DNA from 3 places in the Kitasatospora sp. NPDC087314 genome. Region 3 is predicted to be linked to each of the others. Evidence: riboswitches for the same ligand, from Rfam matches in the RefSeq annotation. Region 3 holds a riboswitch; each other region holds the start of a gene.
The links. A riboswitch is a leader RNA that binds a small molecule or an ion and turns the genes downstream of it on or off. The one in region 3 is predicted to bind cyclic di-AMP.

Region 1 (5,247 bases), on a different contig from region 3:
GGCGCGCCACTTGCCACACCCCTCGACGGACATTAGGTTAGGCTCACCTAACTTGATGGAGGCCCCCCATGAGCCTGTCCGCCCGCGACGCCGAGGTGCCCGAGCCCACCACCGCCGAACGGGCCCACAGCCTGCTCAGCGCGACCTCCTCGCTCACCGTCCGCGCCTGCGGCGAGCACCACGACCTGGAGAGCCCGGTCTCCGTCCACGGCTCCCGACTGCGCCTGCGCGCCCCGCTGGGCACCCCGCTCACCACCGCCGCCGCCGGCGCCGCCGAGGGACTCGCGGTCGTCCTGGACGTCACCGACATCGCCCCCGTCGCCGTCCGCGACCGGGTCCGTGCCCGCCTCACGCTGGCCGGCCGGCTGCACCTGGCCCACCTCGCCGACGACGGCCTGAGCGTGCACCTGCGCGTGGACGTCGCCCACGCCGTCCTCGCCACCCCGTACGGCACCGGCGCGCTCACCGCCGACGACCTCGCCCTCGCCACGCCCGACCCGCCGGCCCGCTACGAGGCCGCCATGCTCACCCACCTCGCCGACGACCACGCCGACGCCCTCGCCGTCCTCACCCGCCTGCTCGACCCGGACCTGCTCGCCCAGCACCCGGACGTCCGCCCGCTCGCCCTGGACCGCCACGGCCTGGTGCTGCGCCTGGACCACCCGCACGGCCACCGCGACGTCCGCCTGGTCTTCCCCGAACCGGCCGCCGACACCGAGGACTTCGGCCACCGGATGCACCAGCTGCTGACCGCCGCCCAGCACGGCCTGCCCGCCCACCGGATCTGAACCAGCAGACCGATATTCTGACGTATCGTCAATTCCGCTCGACGGCGGCCTCCTCCAGGATCACCCGCCCCATCCGCGCGTACCGCTCGGGGCTGCGCCGACGCATGGTGAGCGCCAGCACGATCCCGCCCACGAAGGCCCCGATCACCAGGTACGGGATCAGCCGGAACAGCAGCGTCCCGGCGGCCGCCCCGGCCGCGGTGTCCTTGTTGAGCACGAGCAGCACCACCACCCCGGCCATCGCCACCCCGCCCAGCAGCGGTGCCACCAGCGTGCGGAACCAGTGCTTGGTCTCCGGGTGCCTGCCCTGCACGTGGAAGTACCCCACCACGGCGAAGGAGCAGAGCGTCTGCACGATCAGGATCGCCATCGTGCCGAGCAGCGCGAGCAGCGTGTACAGGTGCGTGTACGGATCCATCCCCGCCGCCAGGAACGCCGCCACCAGCGCGCCCGCGATCCCCGACTGCACCACCGAGGCGACGTGCGGCGAGCCGTACCTCGGGTGGGTGCGGCCGAGCGCCGGGAGCAGGAACCCCTCCCGCCCGATCGCGTACAGGTAGCGGGCCGCACACTGGTGGAAGGCCATCGCGCAGGCGAACGAGCCCGTGACGACCAGCCATTGGAACACCTTCACCGCCCAGGCCCCGAGGTACGCGCCCAGCGGGTCGAGGAACAGGCTGTTCCCGTCCTTGCCCGGCACCGCGCCGCTCGCCACGTCGATCGCGTGCCGAACCCCGTTGCCGGACACGATCATCCAGGACACGAACACGTAGAACAGCCCGACCCCGACCACCGAGACCAGGGTCGCCCGCGGCACCACCCGCTTCGGGTCCCGGGACTCCTCGCCGTACATCGCGGTCGACTCGAAGCCCACCCAGGAGCAGAACGCGAAGAACAGGCCGAGGCCGGCCGCCGCAGCGCCCGAACCCCCTACCCCCGTCAGCGCGTTCAGCGGGTTCACCGCCTCGCCGACGATGCCGTCCGGCCCGCCGCCGCCCACCAGCACGGCCAGCGAGACCGCACCCAGCACCCCGATCTCCAGCACCAGCGCAACCCCGAGCAGCCCCGCCGTCAGATGCAGGTCGAACCAGGCCATCACCCCGATCACCGCCAGCCCGAACAGCGCGTACCAGCCCCACCCCAGGTCCACACCGAGCTGCGAACGGACCAGTCCGCGCAGCGAGTAGGCGAAGAAGCCGATGACCGAGGCCTCGAACACGATGTACGCGAGCACCGCGAGCAGCCCCGAGGCCATCCCGGCGACCCGGCCGAGCCCGTGCGAGATGTACCCGTAGAACGCCCCGGCCGCGGTGATGTGCCGGGCCATCGCCACGTACCCGACCGAGAACACCGTGAGCACCACGGTCGCCAGGACGTACGCGGCGGGCGCGCCGACGCCGTTGCCCTGCCCGACGACGATCGGCAGGTTGCCGGTCATCGCGGTGATCGGGGCGGCGGTGGCGATCGCCATGAACACCACGCCCACCAGGCCGACCGAGTCCGCCTTCAACCGGTCGACCCCGCCTCCCCCGGTCTGCCCGTCGACCGTTTCCCCGCTCCGGACGGCCATCCGTCCTCCTCCGTGCGCCATGGCTCCACCGCCCGCCGAACCGCCGGGCGCCGACTGCCCGACAGCATCGGGGCGCGGCGAGAGCCCTCGCAAGAACAGATCGTCGGACCGGTCGCGGGCAGGTTGACGCCCTGTTCGGTTCCACTCACCCGCGCTCGAACGAGCCCGCCCGGAAAGGGCATTGGCCGAGAAAAGCATCGGCCGGAAAAGGCGATGGCCGGCCCGGCACACGAGGGAGGTCTCGTGCGCCGGGCCGGCCTGGGCGTGTCCCGCGCCCATGTCCGCCGCTGCGGCGATCACCCGGTCGAGCGGTCACCCGACATGACCATTCCGGGAGGTCGTTCCGCCCGTAGCAGCGGTGGCTTCTCAAGCGGTACGGGTCAGAGCGCGACGCCGTGGGCCCGCAGGTAGGTGACCGGGTTGATGTCCGAGCCGTACTCCGAGCCGTTGCGGATCTCGAAGTGCAGGTGCGGGCCGGTCACGTTGCCGGTCGCGCCGGAGAGGCCGATCTGCTGGCCGGCGGTGACGGTCTGACCGATCTTCACACCGATCGAGGAGAGGTGCGCGTACTCGGCGTAGTGGCCGTCGGAGAGCTTGATCTCGACCTCGTTGCCGTAGGCGCCGCCGTTGCCGGCCTTCACCACGACACCGTTGGCGACGGCGCGCAGCGGGGTGCCGGTGGAGGCCACGAAGTCCTGGCCGGTGTGGTGGCCGGAGGCCCACATCGAGCCGGCCACGCCGTAGGCGGTGCCCAGCTTCGGGTTGGCCAGCGGCGCGACGAAGCCGGACGTGGCGGCGGCTACCGGGGTGGCGGTGACCGCGGCGACCGGCGCGGCGGTCTGCACCTGGGTCTGGAGCTGGGCGGACGGCTTCGCGGCCTCGGTCCGGACCTCCAGCTGGGCCTTCGGCTTGGCGGCGGTGTCCGAGGCGGCCGGAGCGGCCGGCTTGGCCGGGGCGGCGTCCGAGGACGGCGCGGCAGCGGTGGCCTGGCCGGCGATCGCGAGCTGCTGGCCCGGGAAGATCAGGTTCGGGTTGCCACCGACGACCGAGCGGTTGTGCGCGTACAGCGCCTCCCAGCCACCGTCGACGTGCTTGGCGTCGGCGATCTTCGACAGGGTGTCGCCGCTGACGACGCGGTAGCTCTCCTGCGCGGGGGCCTGGGCGGCGGGAGCGGAGGCGGGAGCGGCACTGGTCGAGGTGGTGCTCTGCGCGACCGGGGCGGCCGGGACGGTGTAGGCCTGGGCGCTCATCGCGGTGACGAGCGGGAGGGCGAAGGAGGCACCGGTGACGGCGGTGGCGATGCCGATGCGGACGGCGCGGGGCAGGGCGATACGACGAGCCTGAGCAGGCATGGGATTTTCCTCTCCGACGCCTGCGAGGTGAGCTGTCGGGTTCGGGCTGGAGTTGCCCGGCCGCATGCGCGGCTTCACCCCTAGCCGGCCCTGGATCCGGTCACGCGAGAGCGTGCCGTTCCGGTCCGGCGACTTACCTGTGGGTCCCCCGCTCCTGCCGTACAGAGTTCAGTTCGAACCACCGGGCAGCGGCAGGACTCGGCGTTCCGCCCGGAGGATCCGTCCGGACTGGCCGGGCGGTCGCTGAACTAAAACCCATCCATTCGAGTGAAGCAATGTCGATCACTTGAACCGGCAACCACTGCGCGGACCATGGTGACCCTCCGAATGATCCGCCGCACTGTACGTGCACAATCCATTCACCCGGCGCCACTGATCCACGACGCTGCGCCCATCCCGCCAGCACAGCGCACCCGGCCGCTCACGCACCGCCCACCGTCAACACACCCCCCGGTGACCCTTGTCACGTACACCCCACTGGGCGCAGGATCAGGCCGTGACCACCTCTGAGTCCGGCATCCTGCGTCTGGGCACCGCGCAAGGCCGCTGGGTACTTCTGGCGACGGTGCTCGGCTCCAGCATGGCGCTGCTCGACGGCACCGTGGTGAACGTCGCGCTGCCCCGGATCGGCGCCGATCTCGGCGCCACGCTCGCCTCCCTGCAGTGGACGCTGAACGCGTACCTGCTCACCCTGGCCGGGCTGATCCTGCTCGGCGGCGCGCTCGGGGACCGGTACGGCCGGCGCCGGGTGTTCCTGATCGGCGTGGTCTGGTTCGCCGCCGCCTCCGCGGCCTGCGCCGCCGCCCCGGACATCCAGGTGCTGATCGCCGCCCGCGCCGTCCAGGGCGTCGGCGGGGCGCTGCTCACCCCCGGTTCGCTCGCCATGCTGCAGGCCGTCTTCCACCCGGACGACCGCTCGGCGGCGGTGGGTCTGTGGTCGGGCCTCGGCGGGGTGGCGGCCGCGGTCGGCCCCTTCGTCGGCGGCTGGCTGGTGGACGGCCCGGGCTGGCGGTGGATCTTCCTGCTGAACCTGCCGCTCGCGGCCGCCGTGGTCGCGGTCACCTCCCGCTTCGTCCCCGAGAGCCGGGACGAGAGCGCCGTCGGCCACTTCGACGTCCTCGGCGCGCTGCTCGCCGCGCTCGCCCTCGGGGCGATCACCTACGCGCTCACCGCCGCCGGGGAGGGACTGTCCCCCGCCGTCTGGGTCAGCGGCGCCCTCGGCCTGCTGTTCGGCGCGGCCTTCCTCGCGGTCGAGCGCCGCACCGCCGAGCCGATGCTGCCGCTCGGCCTCTTCTCCTCCCGGCTGTTCACCGCCGTGAACCTGGTCACCCTGTGCGTCTACGCGGCGTTCAGCGGGGTGTTCTTCCTGCTGGTGGTGCAGCTGCAGATCGTCGCGGGCTTCTCCCCGCTGGTCTCCGGCCTCGCGCTGGTCCCGATCACCGTGCTGATGCTGACGCTGTCGGCGCGCGCCGGGCGGCTCGGCAAGCGGATCGGCCCCCGGATCCCGCTCACCGTCGGCCCGCTGCTGTGCGCCGCC
Region 2 (5,247 bases), on a different contig from region 3:
GTCTTGTGCACTGCGGAAGATGTCGGACCTCCAATTTATCCGACCCGGTGAGCCGAGCGGGCGCGCCCGTGGGCAGTGCGCCACGGCACCGGCCGCCACCGTGCCGGCCTCCGGGGTGTGTGACCGGCATCTGGGCGCCCGCCGCGGGCCGGTCCTACCGTCCACCCCCATGAGACGCACCCCCACGAGCGCCACCCCCACGAGACCCGGCACCCCGCGCCGCACCCCCACCGCGCTGTCCGCCGTCCTGCTCACCCTCGCCGCCCTCCTGCTCGGCACCCCCACCACCGCCCAAGCGGCCGCCACCGCGCGAGCCGTTACCGCGCAGACCGCCGCCGCCCAAGCCGCCGCCGCCCCCCTCGCCCTGGAAGCCACCTTCCCCGCCCCCGGAAACGGGTGGGCCAAGGTCGAGCGCTACCTCGACACCACCCCCGGCTTCCGCGCCGAGCAGTACCCGGCCGACGGTCGCGGCGACCAGGACGGCGCCCGCCGGACGTACTTCGGCGGCACCGGCGAGCCCTACTCCGGCCGCTTCCTGCTGTACTCCGCGACCGGCTGGGACACCGGCGGCCGCCAGACCCCCGTCCTGCTGGTCCACGGCGCCAACGACAACGCCGACCGCGCCTGGGCGAACCCGGCCGAGAGCGGCACCTGCGGTGCCTCCGCCTGCCCGTCCACCGGCCTGGCCCAGTACCTCGCCGGCACCGGCCACCGGGTGTTCGCCATCGGCTTCGCCCACAAACAGGGCGACAACCTGCTCCAGGCGCAGACCGTCGGCGACGCCGTCGCGCTGATCCAGGCCCGGCTCGGGGTCTCCCAGGTGGACGTGGTGGCGTGGAGCAAGGGCGAGGTCGCCGCCCGGGCGTACGTGTCCTCGGTGCGCCCGTCGTGGGGGAGGGCGTACGCGGGCGACGTGCGCCGCCTGATCACCCTAGGCGGGCCGAACGGCGGGCTCGACTACGTGTACGCGCACGGCTGGTCCTTCGACCTGGCCGCCTGGCCGGCCTGCGGCGGCACCGCCAACGCGCCGTCCCCGCACCTGTACATGACCTGCTACGGCACGTACACCGCGCAGCCCTGCCTCGGCGTGTTGCCCACCGGCGGCTACGACTGCTACCCGGGACAGCGTCAGCTGCTCGCCCGCTGGGACGGCCGGTACGGGGTGGACGGTACCTCCCAGGACTGGTGGACCACCTACTACGGCGGCCAGGGCTTCTACACCTCCGGCCAGGGCATCCAGGCGGCGATCGACGCCGGGTCGCTGATCGCGCCGCTGCAGCAGGCCGGAGTGCCGGCGTCGGTGCGCACCTACCTGCTCGCGGGCGGGTCGGCCGACATCCCGGGCGTGCTCAACGAGAACCGGGGGCCCAGCGACGGCATCGTGTTCACCGCGAGCGCCCTGGACACCACCGGTGTCGCGACGATCGGCGGCACCCGGCTGCTCGCCGGTCTCAACCACCTGGAACTCGCCTGGGCGCCGGAGGCCGAGAGCCAGGTCGACGGCTGGCTCGACTGATCCCTTGATCGACCCCAACTGATCCACCACACAGCGTCGTTGATCGACACCACTGTGAGCTGTGCGACAACCGGCCCGGCCGGGTTGTCCGTTCACGGACGGTTTGCCTAGCCTGCAACGGTCGTCCGCTCTCGCGGACTCCACCGCCGGGACGCCGAGTCCTGTCCACCCGCCGGTCGGCAATCGAGCACCACGGCGGACGGGAGCGGGGGAACCAAGGTCAGCGCCCGGCCCGTACGCTCCCGCGTGCGGGCCGTGGCTAGGGGTGAAGCCGCTTCCACCGGCGGCCGGGCCACCTCGGCCCGAATCCGACAGCTCACCTCGCAGGCGTCGCAGAGGACACTCCCATGCACCAGCCTGCCCGTCGCCGCGCGCCGCGTCACGCCCGTCCCTCCCACCGGGGCCGCAGCGCCGCCCTCGCCGCCACCGGAGCGTTCGCCATCACCGGCGCCGGACTGTTCGGCCTGCCGGCCGTCGCCGGTGCCCAGGCCGCCGCCGCTCCGACCGTCACCCAGGATCGGCTGGCCCCGGCGACCATGGTCGCGAACAAGGCCACCACCGCCTCGCTGACCCTGCGCTCCTCGGCCTGCTTCACCGCGAAGACCGTCGGCGTGGGCGTCCGAGACGCGTCCGGCGCCAACCTCGACTTCCCCGGCAACGCCTCCAACGCGCGGATCTGCCCGAGCGGCCTGAACTTCACCAGCGGCGCGCGCACCCTGCCGGCCGGGACGTACACCCGGTTCGGCTTCTGGCAGGACCTCGGCGGGGCCTGGCACAACCTGCCCTCGCAGCAGCTCGTGGTATCCGACGCCCCGGCGCCGACCCCGACCCCGGCCCCGACCCCGGCCCCGGCCCCGGTTCCGACTGCGACCGCCACCCCGAAGCCGACCTCAACTCCGACCCCGGCTCCGACCGCGACCGCGACCGCCACCCCGAAGCCGACCTCAACTCCGACCCCGGCTCCGACCCCGACTGTGACCGCCACCCCGAAGCCGACCCCGACCCCGACCCCGGCTCCGACCGCGACCGCTACTCCGACCCCGAAGCCCTCCCCGACGAGCAGCCCGAGCGCCACGGCCAGTCCGTCGCCGAGCACCCCGGGCTCCCCGGTCGCCGGCAAGTCGCTGACCTGGTCCGACGAGTTCAACGGCCCGATCAGCTGGGGTTCGCGCTGGGTCGGCGACAAGACCAGCTCGTACAAGTACGGCAACCACAACCCGGACGACAACAAGCTCGACTGGCTGAACAAGAACAACGTCAGCGTCGCGAACGGGGTCGCCACCTTCACCGCCGCGCCGAGCGGCAGCACGTTGGAGAACGGCAAGCAGGCCTGGAACACCGGCTTCCTGACCACCGAGGGCTCCAGCGAGGGCTTCCAGGTCAAGACCGGCGACTACGCCGAGACCCGGGTCAAGCTGCCGTCCGGCTCCGGCGCCTGGCCGGCCCTCTGGACCTGGAAGAACGGCAACGGGGAGGTCGACTCCTTCGAGTACCACCCCGACAACCCGAACCTGCTGGAGCTGACCAACCACGTCAACCCCGGCAACCCCAAGTACTACGCCGATGCGAGCGCGATCGCGAAGGACCAGTGGGTGACCATCGGGACGTACTACGGTGCCACCTCGGTGGACTGGTACGTCAACGGCGTCAAGGTCTTCTCGGACGGCAAGGGCGTCGGCGCCAACTGGTCGGCGTACCTGATCCTCAACCTGTCGGTCGGCGCGGGGCAGTACCACCCCGCGCCGCAGGGGACCGCCCCGATCACCTTCGCCGCCGACTACGTCCGCGTGTACCGGTAACCACCGCGTACCGGTGACCGCCGGCCGGGCCCGGTCAGGAACCGGCAGCCGTCTCGACCACCGTGAGGTCGAACGGCTGCCGGTTGTTGCCCTTGCTCCGATCGTCCGGGCTGTGCACCGCGACCGCGCCGCCACCGAGCCGGCCGACCGGCAGGCCCGGGTCCAGCCGGACCGGCACGAGCGCGGTCGCGGTGCGCAGCGGGGGCAGTCCGGGCCCGAAGACGCACCGCACCTCGCGGCCATCCCGCAGCACCTCGCAGTCGGACGGGAAGTACGGGCCCTCCGGCGTCACCCCGTTCGGCAGCGTGACCAGAACCGTGAACGGCGAGGCGGTGGTGTCCGGGCCGCCGTTGGCCACCAACGCGTGGACGGTGGTGGTGCCGCCGGGCGGCGCGGCGTCCGGGTCCATCCGGACCACTTTCAGGTCGGAGTGCGACGGCGTGGCGGCGACGCTGACGTCCACCGACGGCCGCGGCTCGGGCCGCCGCAGCGCCCAGGACGGGCCGGCGGCCAGCGTCGCCACCGCGCAACCCGCCGCCACGGCCGCGACGAACCAGGCCCCGCCGAACCCCCGGCGCGCCGGTTCCCCGTACGTCGAGTCCCCGTACGTCGAGTCCCCGTACACCGAACTGCCGAGCGCCGCGTGGCCGCGACCGGATTCCCCGTAGCCCCAGTCCCCGCAGGCGCCGACCCGGAAGCCGCCGTCCTGAAAGCCGCCGTCCCTGAGACCGCCGTCCCCGTGTCCGGAACAGCTGCGCCCCGCATCGCTGCGCTCCATCGCCGCTCACCCGTGCCCTTGCGTCCCGGCGGCCCGCGCCGTCGCGGGCCGCGTCCGCACCAGGGTGGCCGAGCCGCCACCGGGGGTCCGGCGCAACCCGCCCGCCGTCCGCCCGAACGGGCGAACCCGCGCACGGAAAGTCGACCGGTCCGACGTTCCCTGCAGCAGCGTCGTTCTGACGGGGCGTCAGGGTGCGAGGACCTGCCCCAGTCGGGTCGCGATGTGGTGCATCACCGGCACCAGCGAGGACGCGCCGGTCTGCTCCTCCAGTGCCCGGATGCGGGCTTCGGGGCCGGACACCGACAGGGCGGTCGGCGTCGGTGCGCCGGGGACGGCGAGCGCGATGCAGCGGACGCCGATCTCCTGCTCCTGGTCGTCGACCACGTAGCCGCGCTCGCGCGCCTCGGCGAGCTGCTGCAGCAGCTCCTGCGGGTCGGTGATCGTGTACTCGGTGTGCGCGGGCAGCGGGTTGGGGCCGAGGATGGCGCGCGCCTCGTCCTCGGGGAGTTGGGCGAGCAGCGCCTTGCCGACGCCGGTGCAGTGCGGCTGCACCCGCCGGCCGACCTCGGTGAACATCCGCATCGAGCGCCGCGACTGCACCTGCCCGACGTACACCACCTCGCCTCCCTCCAGTACGGCCAGGTTGGCGGTCTCGCCGGTGGCCTCCATGAGTTCGGCCAGGTACGGGCGGGCCCAGCTGCCGAGCAGCCGTCCGGCCGTCTCGCCGAGGCGGATCAGCCGAGGGCCGAGCGTGTAGCGACGCGCGGTGTCCTGGCGGACATAGCCCTGCTGGACGAGGGTACGAACCAGACGATGGATGGTCGGCATCGGCAGGCCGGAACTGGTGGAGAGCTCGCTGAGCGTGGCCACGCCGCCGGAGTCGGCCAGCGCCTCCAGCAGCTGGAAGGCGCGCTCGACGGACTGCACGCCGCCGGTCGCGCGGTCCGTGCCCGTCGTCGATGCTGTGTCGGGGGTCGGAACCACCGGCGTTCCCTTCACTGTCGGGGAGGAGTAGAGTCCCGGCGATCACATCAACAAACCGTTGAAATTCTGTATCGCGGAAACTAGTCTCCACCTTACAGAATCGAACTCGCCGACAGGTGGGTTCCGATCAAGGAAGTTCCCACCGGAGCTCCCTTCGCCAGGCTCAACCG
Region 3 (5,247 bases):
GGGACGGCAGGGTCACCATGAACTACGGCTCCCCCGAGATGCTCGGGCCGTGGGTCGGCGTGATCAGCAAGGTGATGATGGCCGGCACCGTGCTGGGCTTCGCCTGGCTGCTGCTCTGGCGTTTCACGGCCAAGCGCCGCAACGCGGCCACCATGTACGACGCGGCGCTGTGCGCGCTGCTCATCTTCATCGTGACCAGCCGGGTGATCAGCCCGCAGTACCTGGTGTGGCTGGTCGGCGTCGCGGCGGTCTGCCTGACCGTGCGCGGCACCAGCCAACGGCCGGTGGCCGGACTGATCCTGCTCGCCTGCCCGCTGACGCTGGTCGAGTTCCCGACGATGTTCACCCAGGTCCTGGCCAGCGAGCCCTGGGCGATCACCGTGCTGAGCCTGCGCAACCTCCTGCTGCTGGCCGCCACCGTGCTCTCCTGCGTCCGGCTCTGGCGCTCCACCCGCGGCACGTCCCAGCTGCCGCCGACGGTGGTGCTGGCCGCGCCCGAGCCGGTGTCGCCCGCCTACCCGGTGCGCCCGGGCATCGCGTACGAGCAGGACCTGCTGGACGGCATCGACCGGCCCGCTCTCCCGGCCGAGCAGCGACGCTAGGGCGTGTCGGACCGGTCGCGCGCGGCGGGAACGGTCGGACGCTCCCTAACGCGCCAGCCCCGCGACCTCGTCCAGCCAGAGCCGGGTGAACTCGGCCAGGCCGAGCCCTAGTTCCGCCCGGAGCAGCCGGTCCAGCCGCTGCTCCCGGTCCTCCCTCGCCCCGTCGGCGGCGCCGACCGCCCGGTAGAGTCCGACCAGCCGCTCGGGCCCGTAGCGCCGGGCGACCAGCTCGCAGGCCAGCCAGGCCTGCTCGTAGGCCTGTGCGATGCCGTCGGCGCCCGCGGTGAAGGCCTGGTCCGCCGGCAGCGCGGCGGGCAGCCGGCCGGCCGCGACGTCCCGGGTCAGCTCGGGGGCGATCTGCTGCGGGCGGCGGCCGGAGCCCCGGTAGGCGGTCCAGTCGGCGACGCCCTCGGAGAGCCAGAGCGGCGTCCAGGCCCGGGTGTCGGCCCTGGTGGCGACATGGGTGGCCTCGTGGGTGACGACCACCTGCCGGCCGAAGTCGCTGAGCCGCCCGTACGCCTCGGGGTTGACCAGCACCCGGTCCGCGGGGGTGTGCCAGGGCGCGCCGGGGGCGGCCACGGTGACCGCCGCCATGCCCGTCCAGCCGGCCGGGTCGGCCTCCAGCAGTCGGGCGAACTGACCTTCGGTGGACGGGAGTTCGAGCAGCAGACGACCCGGCCAACCGGTGCCCCAGACCTCGCCCACGGCTGGCACCGCCCGGTCGGCCACCGTAGCCAGGGCCGTCGGATCCGCCCCGTCGGCCAGGCCGAGCACCAGGCAGTGCGCGCCGGCCGCGTACCGGGCGGGGCCGAGGTCCCAGAGCGCCGGAGGACCGCTCGCGCTCCCCTCCCGCTCGACCCGCCAGCCGCCGTCGGCCCGGACCAGCTCGATCCGGCGCGGATACACCACGGGGTACTCGTCGTACCCGGTGACCCGGACCGTCAGGTCGGCGGCGGCGGTCAGCCGGTCCGGCCCAGCGGCCGCGCCGAGCACGAGGTTGCGGTAGCCGGCCTCGACCACCGCGGGCCCGGGCCCGAACGGCAGCGCCCGGGCCCGCACGTCCAGCAGCGCGGCCACCTCGGCCCGCCGGTCCGCCGCCCGCCCGGTCGGCGCCGCGGGGGCGGCCGGCGGCAGCGACAACTGGGCCAGCCCACCGGCCGCGAGCAGCAGCGCACCGCGCCGGGACAGCACGCGGCGGTCCCCGCATATCGGCCGGGGGCCGTCGGGGTCGGACGGCGTCGGGCTCAGAGCCGGACCACCCCCGTGACCGGCATCGTGTTGACGCTCTCGTAGCGGACCTTGGCACCCGGGTAGGGGGCGTGCACGATCACCCCGCCGCCGGCGTACATGCCGACGTGGTGCATGTCCCGGTAGAAGATCACCAGGTCTCCCGGCCGCGCTTCGGAGAGGCTGACCCGCTGACCGGCGTACGCCTGGGCCTGCGAGGTGCGCGGCAGGGTCACTCCGGCCTGCCGCCAGCTGTAGTACATCAGACCGGAGCAGTCGAAGGCGCGGGGCCCGGTGGATCCGTAGACGTAGGGCGAGCCGATCATCCTCACCGCGGCGGCCAGCGCGGCCGCCCCGCGCTCGGAGGCGGGCGGGGCGGAGCCGAGGTCCAGCCGGTCGGTGCCGCGGGTGGCGCGCCGCTCGGCGTCCTGGGCGTCCTGGACGGCCAGCCGGGTCCGCTCGGCGGCGCCCAGGCTGTTGAGCAGCCGCTGCGCCGTGGCCAGCCGCTGCTGGATCTGCTGCTTGCTGTCGGCGAGCGAGCGGCGGGCCTGTTCCAGGTCGGCGAGCTTGCCGGAGGTCTCGGTGCGGCGCTGGTCGAGCCGGCGCTGGCGGGTGACCAGTTCGTGCAGGGTCTCCTGCTGCCGCTCGGCGGCCTGGCCGAGGGTGCGGGCCCGGTTCAGGTAGCCCTCCGGGTCGGTGGAGAGCATCAGCTGGACGGTCTGGGCCATACCGCCCCCGCGGTACTCGGCGCCGGCCACGGTGGCGAGGTCGCCGCGCAGCTGGTTGAGCTGGTCCTGGGCGGCGGCGACCTCGCCCTGCAGGACGGTGGTCTCGCCCTGGAGGCGCTGCTGGGCGTCCTGCGCGGCGTTGTACTTCTCCGACGCCTGCTCGGCCTCGTCGTAGAGCTGCTCCACCTGCGCCCTGACGTCCTTGTGGGTGGGCGTGTCCGGCGTGCCGGGGGCCGCCTGGGCGCTGCCGCCCGCCGTCACGCCGAGGGCGGCGGCGGCGGCCGCGGTCAGCACCAGCGCACGGGCGAGCAGTTGGGAACGGCGGTGCACGGGCATGGCGGCAGCGGCTCCAATCCTGCGGTGCGGCCCCGCCGCCGCACCAAAGGGGCGGCCCTCGAAGCGGGAGTCCGGTGGCAGACGTTAGCGAGTCCGGGCAACCGAGTCCAAACCCCTCCCAACTCGAATATTTGACCAGTAATCGGACACCAGCCCGAGTCGCCGGAAAAGCCGCAGGCCCGGCCTTCCGTGGTGGAAGGCCGGGCCCGTCAGGACCTGAGCGGGGATCAGACCCGCACGATGGAGGTCAGCGGCATGTTGGAGACCGCCTCGTAGCGCACCGACGCGCCCGGCTTGGGGGCGTGCAGCACCTGGCCGTTGCCGGCGTAGATCCCCACGTGGTGGGCGTCGCCGAAGAAGATCAGCAGGTCGCCGGGCTGGGCCTGGGAGAGGTCCGTACCGATCCGGGTGCCGGCGTGGGCCTGCTCCTGCGAGGTGCGCGGCAGCGACACGTCGACCTGGTTGAACGCCCACACCATCAGGCCGGAGCAGTCGAAGGAGCCCGGACCGGAGGCGCCGTACACGTACGGGCTGCCGATCTTGGAGGCGGCGATGGACAGCGCGGCGGCACCGCGCGAGCTGCCGGCGGTCGGCTTGGGGGCCGGCGCGGACACCTGGGCGCTCGGGTCGGTGCGGCTGCTGTCGCGGGAGGAGCGGTCGGCGCCCTGCTGGGCGGCGGCCTGCTGAGCGGCGGCCTGCTGAGCGGCCTTCGCGGCGGCGTCGGCCTTGGCTTTGGCCTCGGCGGCGGCCTTCTCCTCGGCCGCGCGCAGCGCCTGGCGCTCCTGCTCGGTCAGGGTGTTGAGGAGGTCCTGCGCGGCCTTGAGCTTGCCCTGGACCTCGTCCTTGGCCGACTTCAGCTGCTGAGTGGTGGTCTCCATCTCGGCGAGCTTGCCCTGGGCCTCGGAGCGCACCTGGTCGAGCTTGCGCTGCTCGTCCTGGAGCTGCTTGAGCTGGCCCTTCTGGGTGCCACCGGCCTGGTTCAGGGTGTCGGCCTGGCTCAGGAAGTTGTCCGGGCTGGCGGAGAACATCAGCTGGACGGTCTGGGATATACCGCCGTTGCGGTACTGCTCGCCGGCGATCTCGGCCAGGCCGCCCTGCAGGTCGGTCACCTGCGCCTGCTGCCGCGCCACCTGGTCCTGCAGGCCGGTGACCTGCTTCTGCAGCTCCTGCTGCTTCTCCTGCGCGGCGTTGTACTTCTCCGACGCCTGTTCGGCCTGCTCGTTGAGCTGGTCGACCTGCTCCTTGACCTGGTCCTTGGTCGGCTGCGGGTCGGCGTGAGCGCCGGACTGCGCGGACAGCGCGACGGCTGCGGCGGCGACACCGGTCAGGATCGACACCCGGGCGCGGCCGGCGGGCTTGGGACGACGATGGGACGCCACGAAGGCGGACTCCTTCTTCCTACGGCCGCCTACCGGGTGAGCTGACGGGTTCGGGCCGGAAGCATGCCCTACGACGCCTCACGGCCGTTCCACCGGCCGACCTGGCGCCGATTCACCCCGGAGGAACGTGGTTCCCCGGCTCCGCTCGACAGCGCCCCCGACTGCTGGGCTCCCCGTCGGGCAGGCACTCGGCCCGCCCCGCTGCGTCGCGAACTCGACGGAAACCACCGCCGCCACCCCGGCTGGGCGATCGACAGTGCGGTGGTTCGAAGCATGACCCTAGTAACTGAACCGTGATCCGTTCAAATCCTTGTCAGAAAAAAGACGGAAGAAGACCAAAGTTCTTCTGTGAATATGACAGATGGTGATCACCGCCACACGCAAAGCTGATCGGCTTTCACGATGTGGTCGCCCGGCGGGCAAAACCGAACGCCACCCCCCGGTCGGAGGGTGGCGCGGATCACAGGCCCGGACGGGGCCGGCGGGCGTGTCGGGCCGTCAGACCCGGCGGATCGTGTTGATCGGCATCGCGTCGGCCTTCATCACCTTCACCACGTCGCCGGTGTGCGGCGCGTGCACCACCATGCCGTTGCCGATGTACATCGCGACGTGGTGCCGGTCGGGGCCGTAGATGACCAGGTCGCCCGGCTGGGCCTGGTCCAGCGTGACCCGGGTGCCGACGTTGCCCTGCTCCTGCGAGGTGCGCGGCAGCGAGATGCCGGCCTGGCCGTACGCCCAGACCATCAGGCCCGAGCAGTCGAAGGTGGTCGAGCCGGTGGCGCCCCACACGTACGGCGAGCCCTGCTTGCTCATCGCCTTGGCGACGGCCACGCCCGCGTAGCCACCGGCCTGCGGGAGGCTGCCGAGGTCGGTGCGCTCGCTGCCGCGCGAGGCCCGGTCGTCCTGCGTCTGCTGGGCGCGCAGCGCGGCGCGGTCCGAGGCGCTGAGCGAGTTCAGCAGGTCCTGAGCTGCCTT

Region 1: it holds a riboswitch for cyclic di-AMP, as region 3 does, so the genes downstream of both, ACIO5E_RS34340 (peptidoglycan DD-metalloendopeptidase family protein) here and ACIO5E_RS02055 (NlpC/P60 family protein) in region 3, are expected to answer to the same signal.
Region 2: it holds a riboswitch for cyclic di-AMP, as region 3 does, so the genes downstream of both, ACIO5E_RS04855 (hypothetical protein) here and ACIO5E_RS02055 (NlpC/P60 family protein) in region 3, are expected to answer to the same signal.

Annotation. Positions count from the first base shown of each region.
Region 1 covers NZ_JBIUYE010000019.1:155,292-160,538, forward strand. The annotation lists gene ACIO5E_RS34330 (DUF2470 domain-containing protein) at 69-788, shown strand; gene ACIO5E_RS34335 (APC family permease) at 817-2,358, opposite strand; gene ACIO5E_RS34340 (peptidoglycan DD-metalloendopeptidase family protein) at 2,739-3,710, opposite strand; cyclic di-AMP (ydaO/yuaA leader) riboswitch at 3,713-3,894, opposite strand; gene ACIO5E_RS34345 (MFS transporter) at 4,207-5,247, shown strand, end outside.
Region 2 covers NZ_JBIUYE010000002.1:223,368-228,614, reverse strand. The annotation lists gene ACIO5E_RS04860 (esterase/lipase family protein) at 170-1,516, shown strand; cyclic di-AMP (ydaO/yuaA leader) riboswitch at 1,695-1,861, shown strand; gene ACIO5E_RS04855 (hypothetical protein) at 1,864-3,315, shown strand; gene ACIO5E_RS04850 (hypothetical protein) at 3,350-4,093, opposite strand; gene ACIO5E_RS04845 (IclR family transcriptional regulator) at 4,280-5,077, opposite strand.
Region 3 covers NZ_JBIUYE010000001.1:450,709-455,955, reverse strand. The annotation lists gene ACIO5E_RS02070 (glycosyltransferase 87 family protein) at 1-602, shown strand, start outside; gene ACIO5E_RS02065 (hypothetical protein) at 648-1,793, opposite strand; gene ACIO5E_RS02060 (NlpC/P60 family protein) at 1,847-2,893, opposite strand; gene ACIO5E_RS02055 (NlpC/P60 family protein) at 3,121-4,272, opposite strand; cyclic di-AMP (ydaO/yuaA leader) riboswitch at 4,283-4,436, opposite strand; gene ACIO5E_RS02050 (NlpC/P60 family protein) at 4,771-5,247, opposite strand, start outside.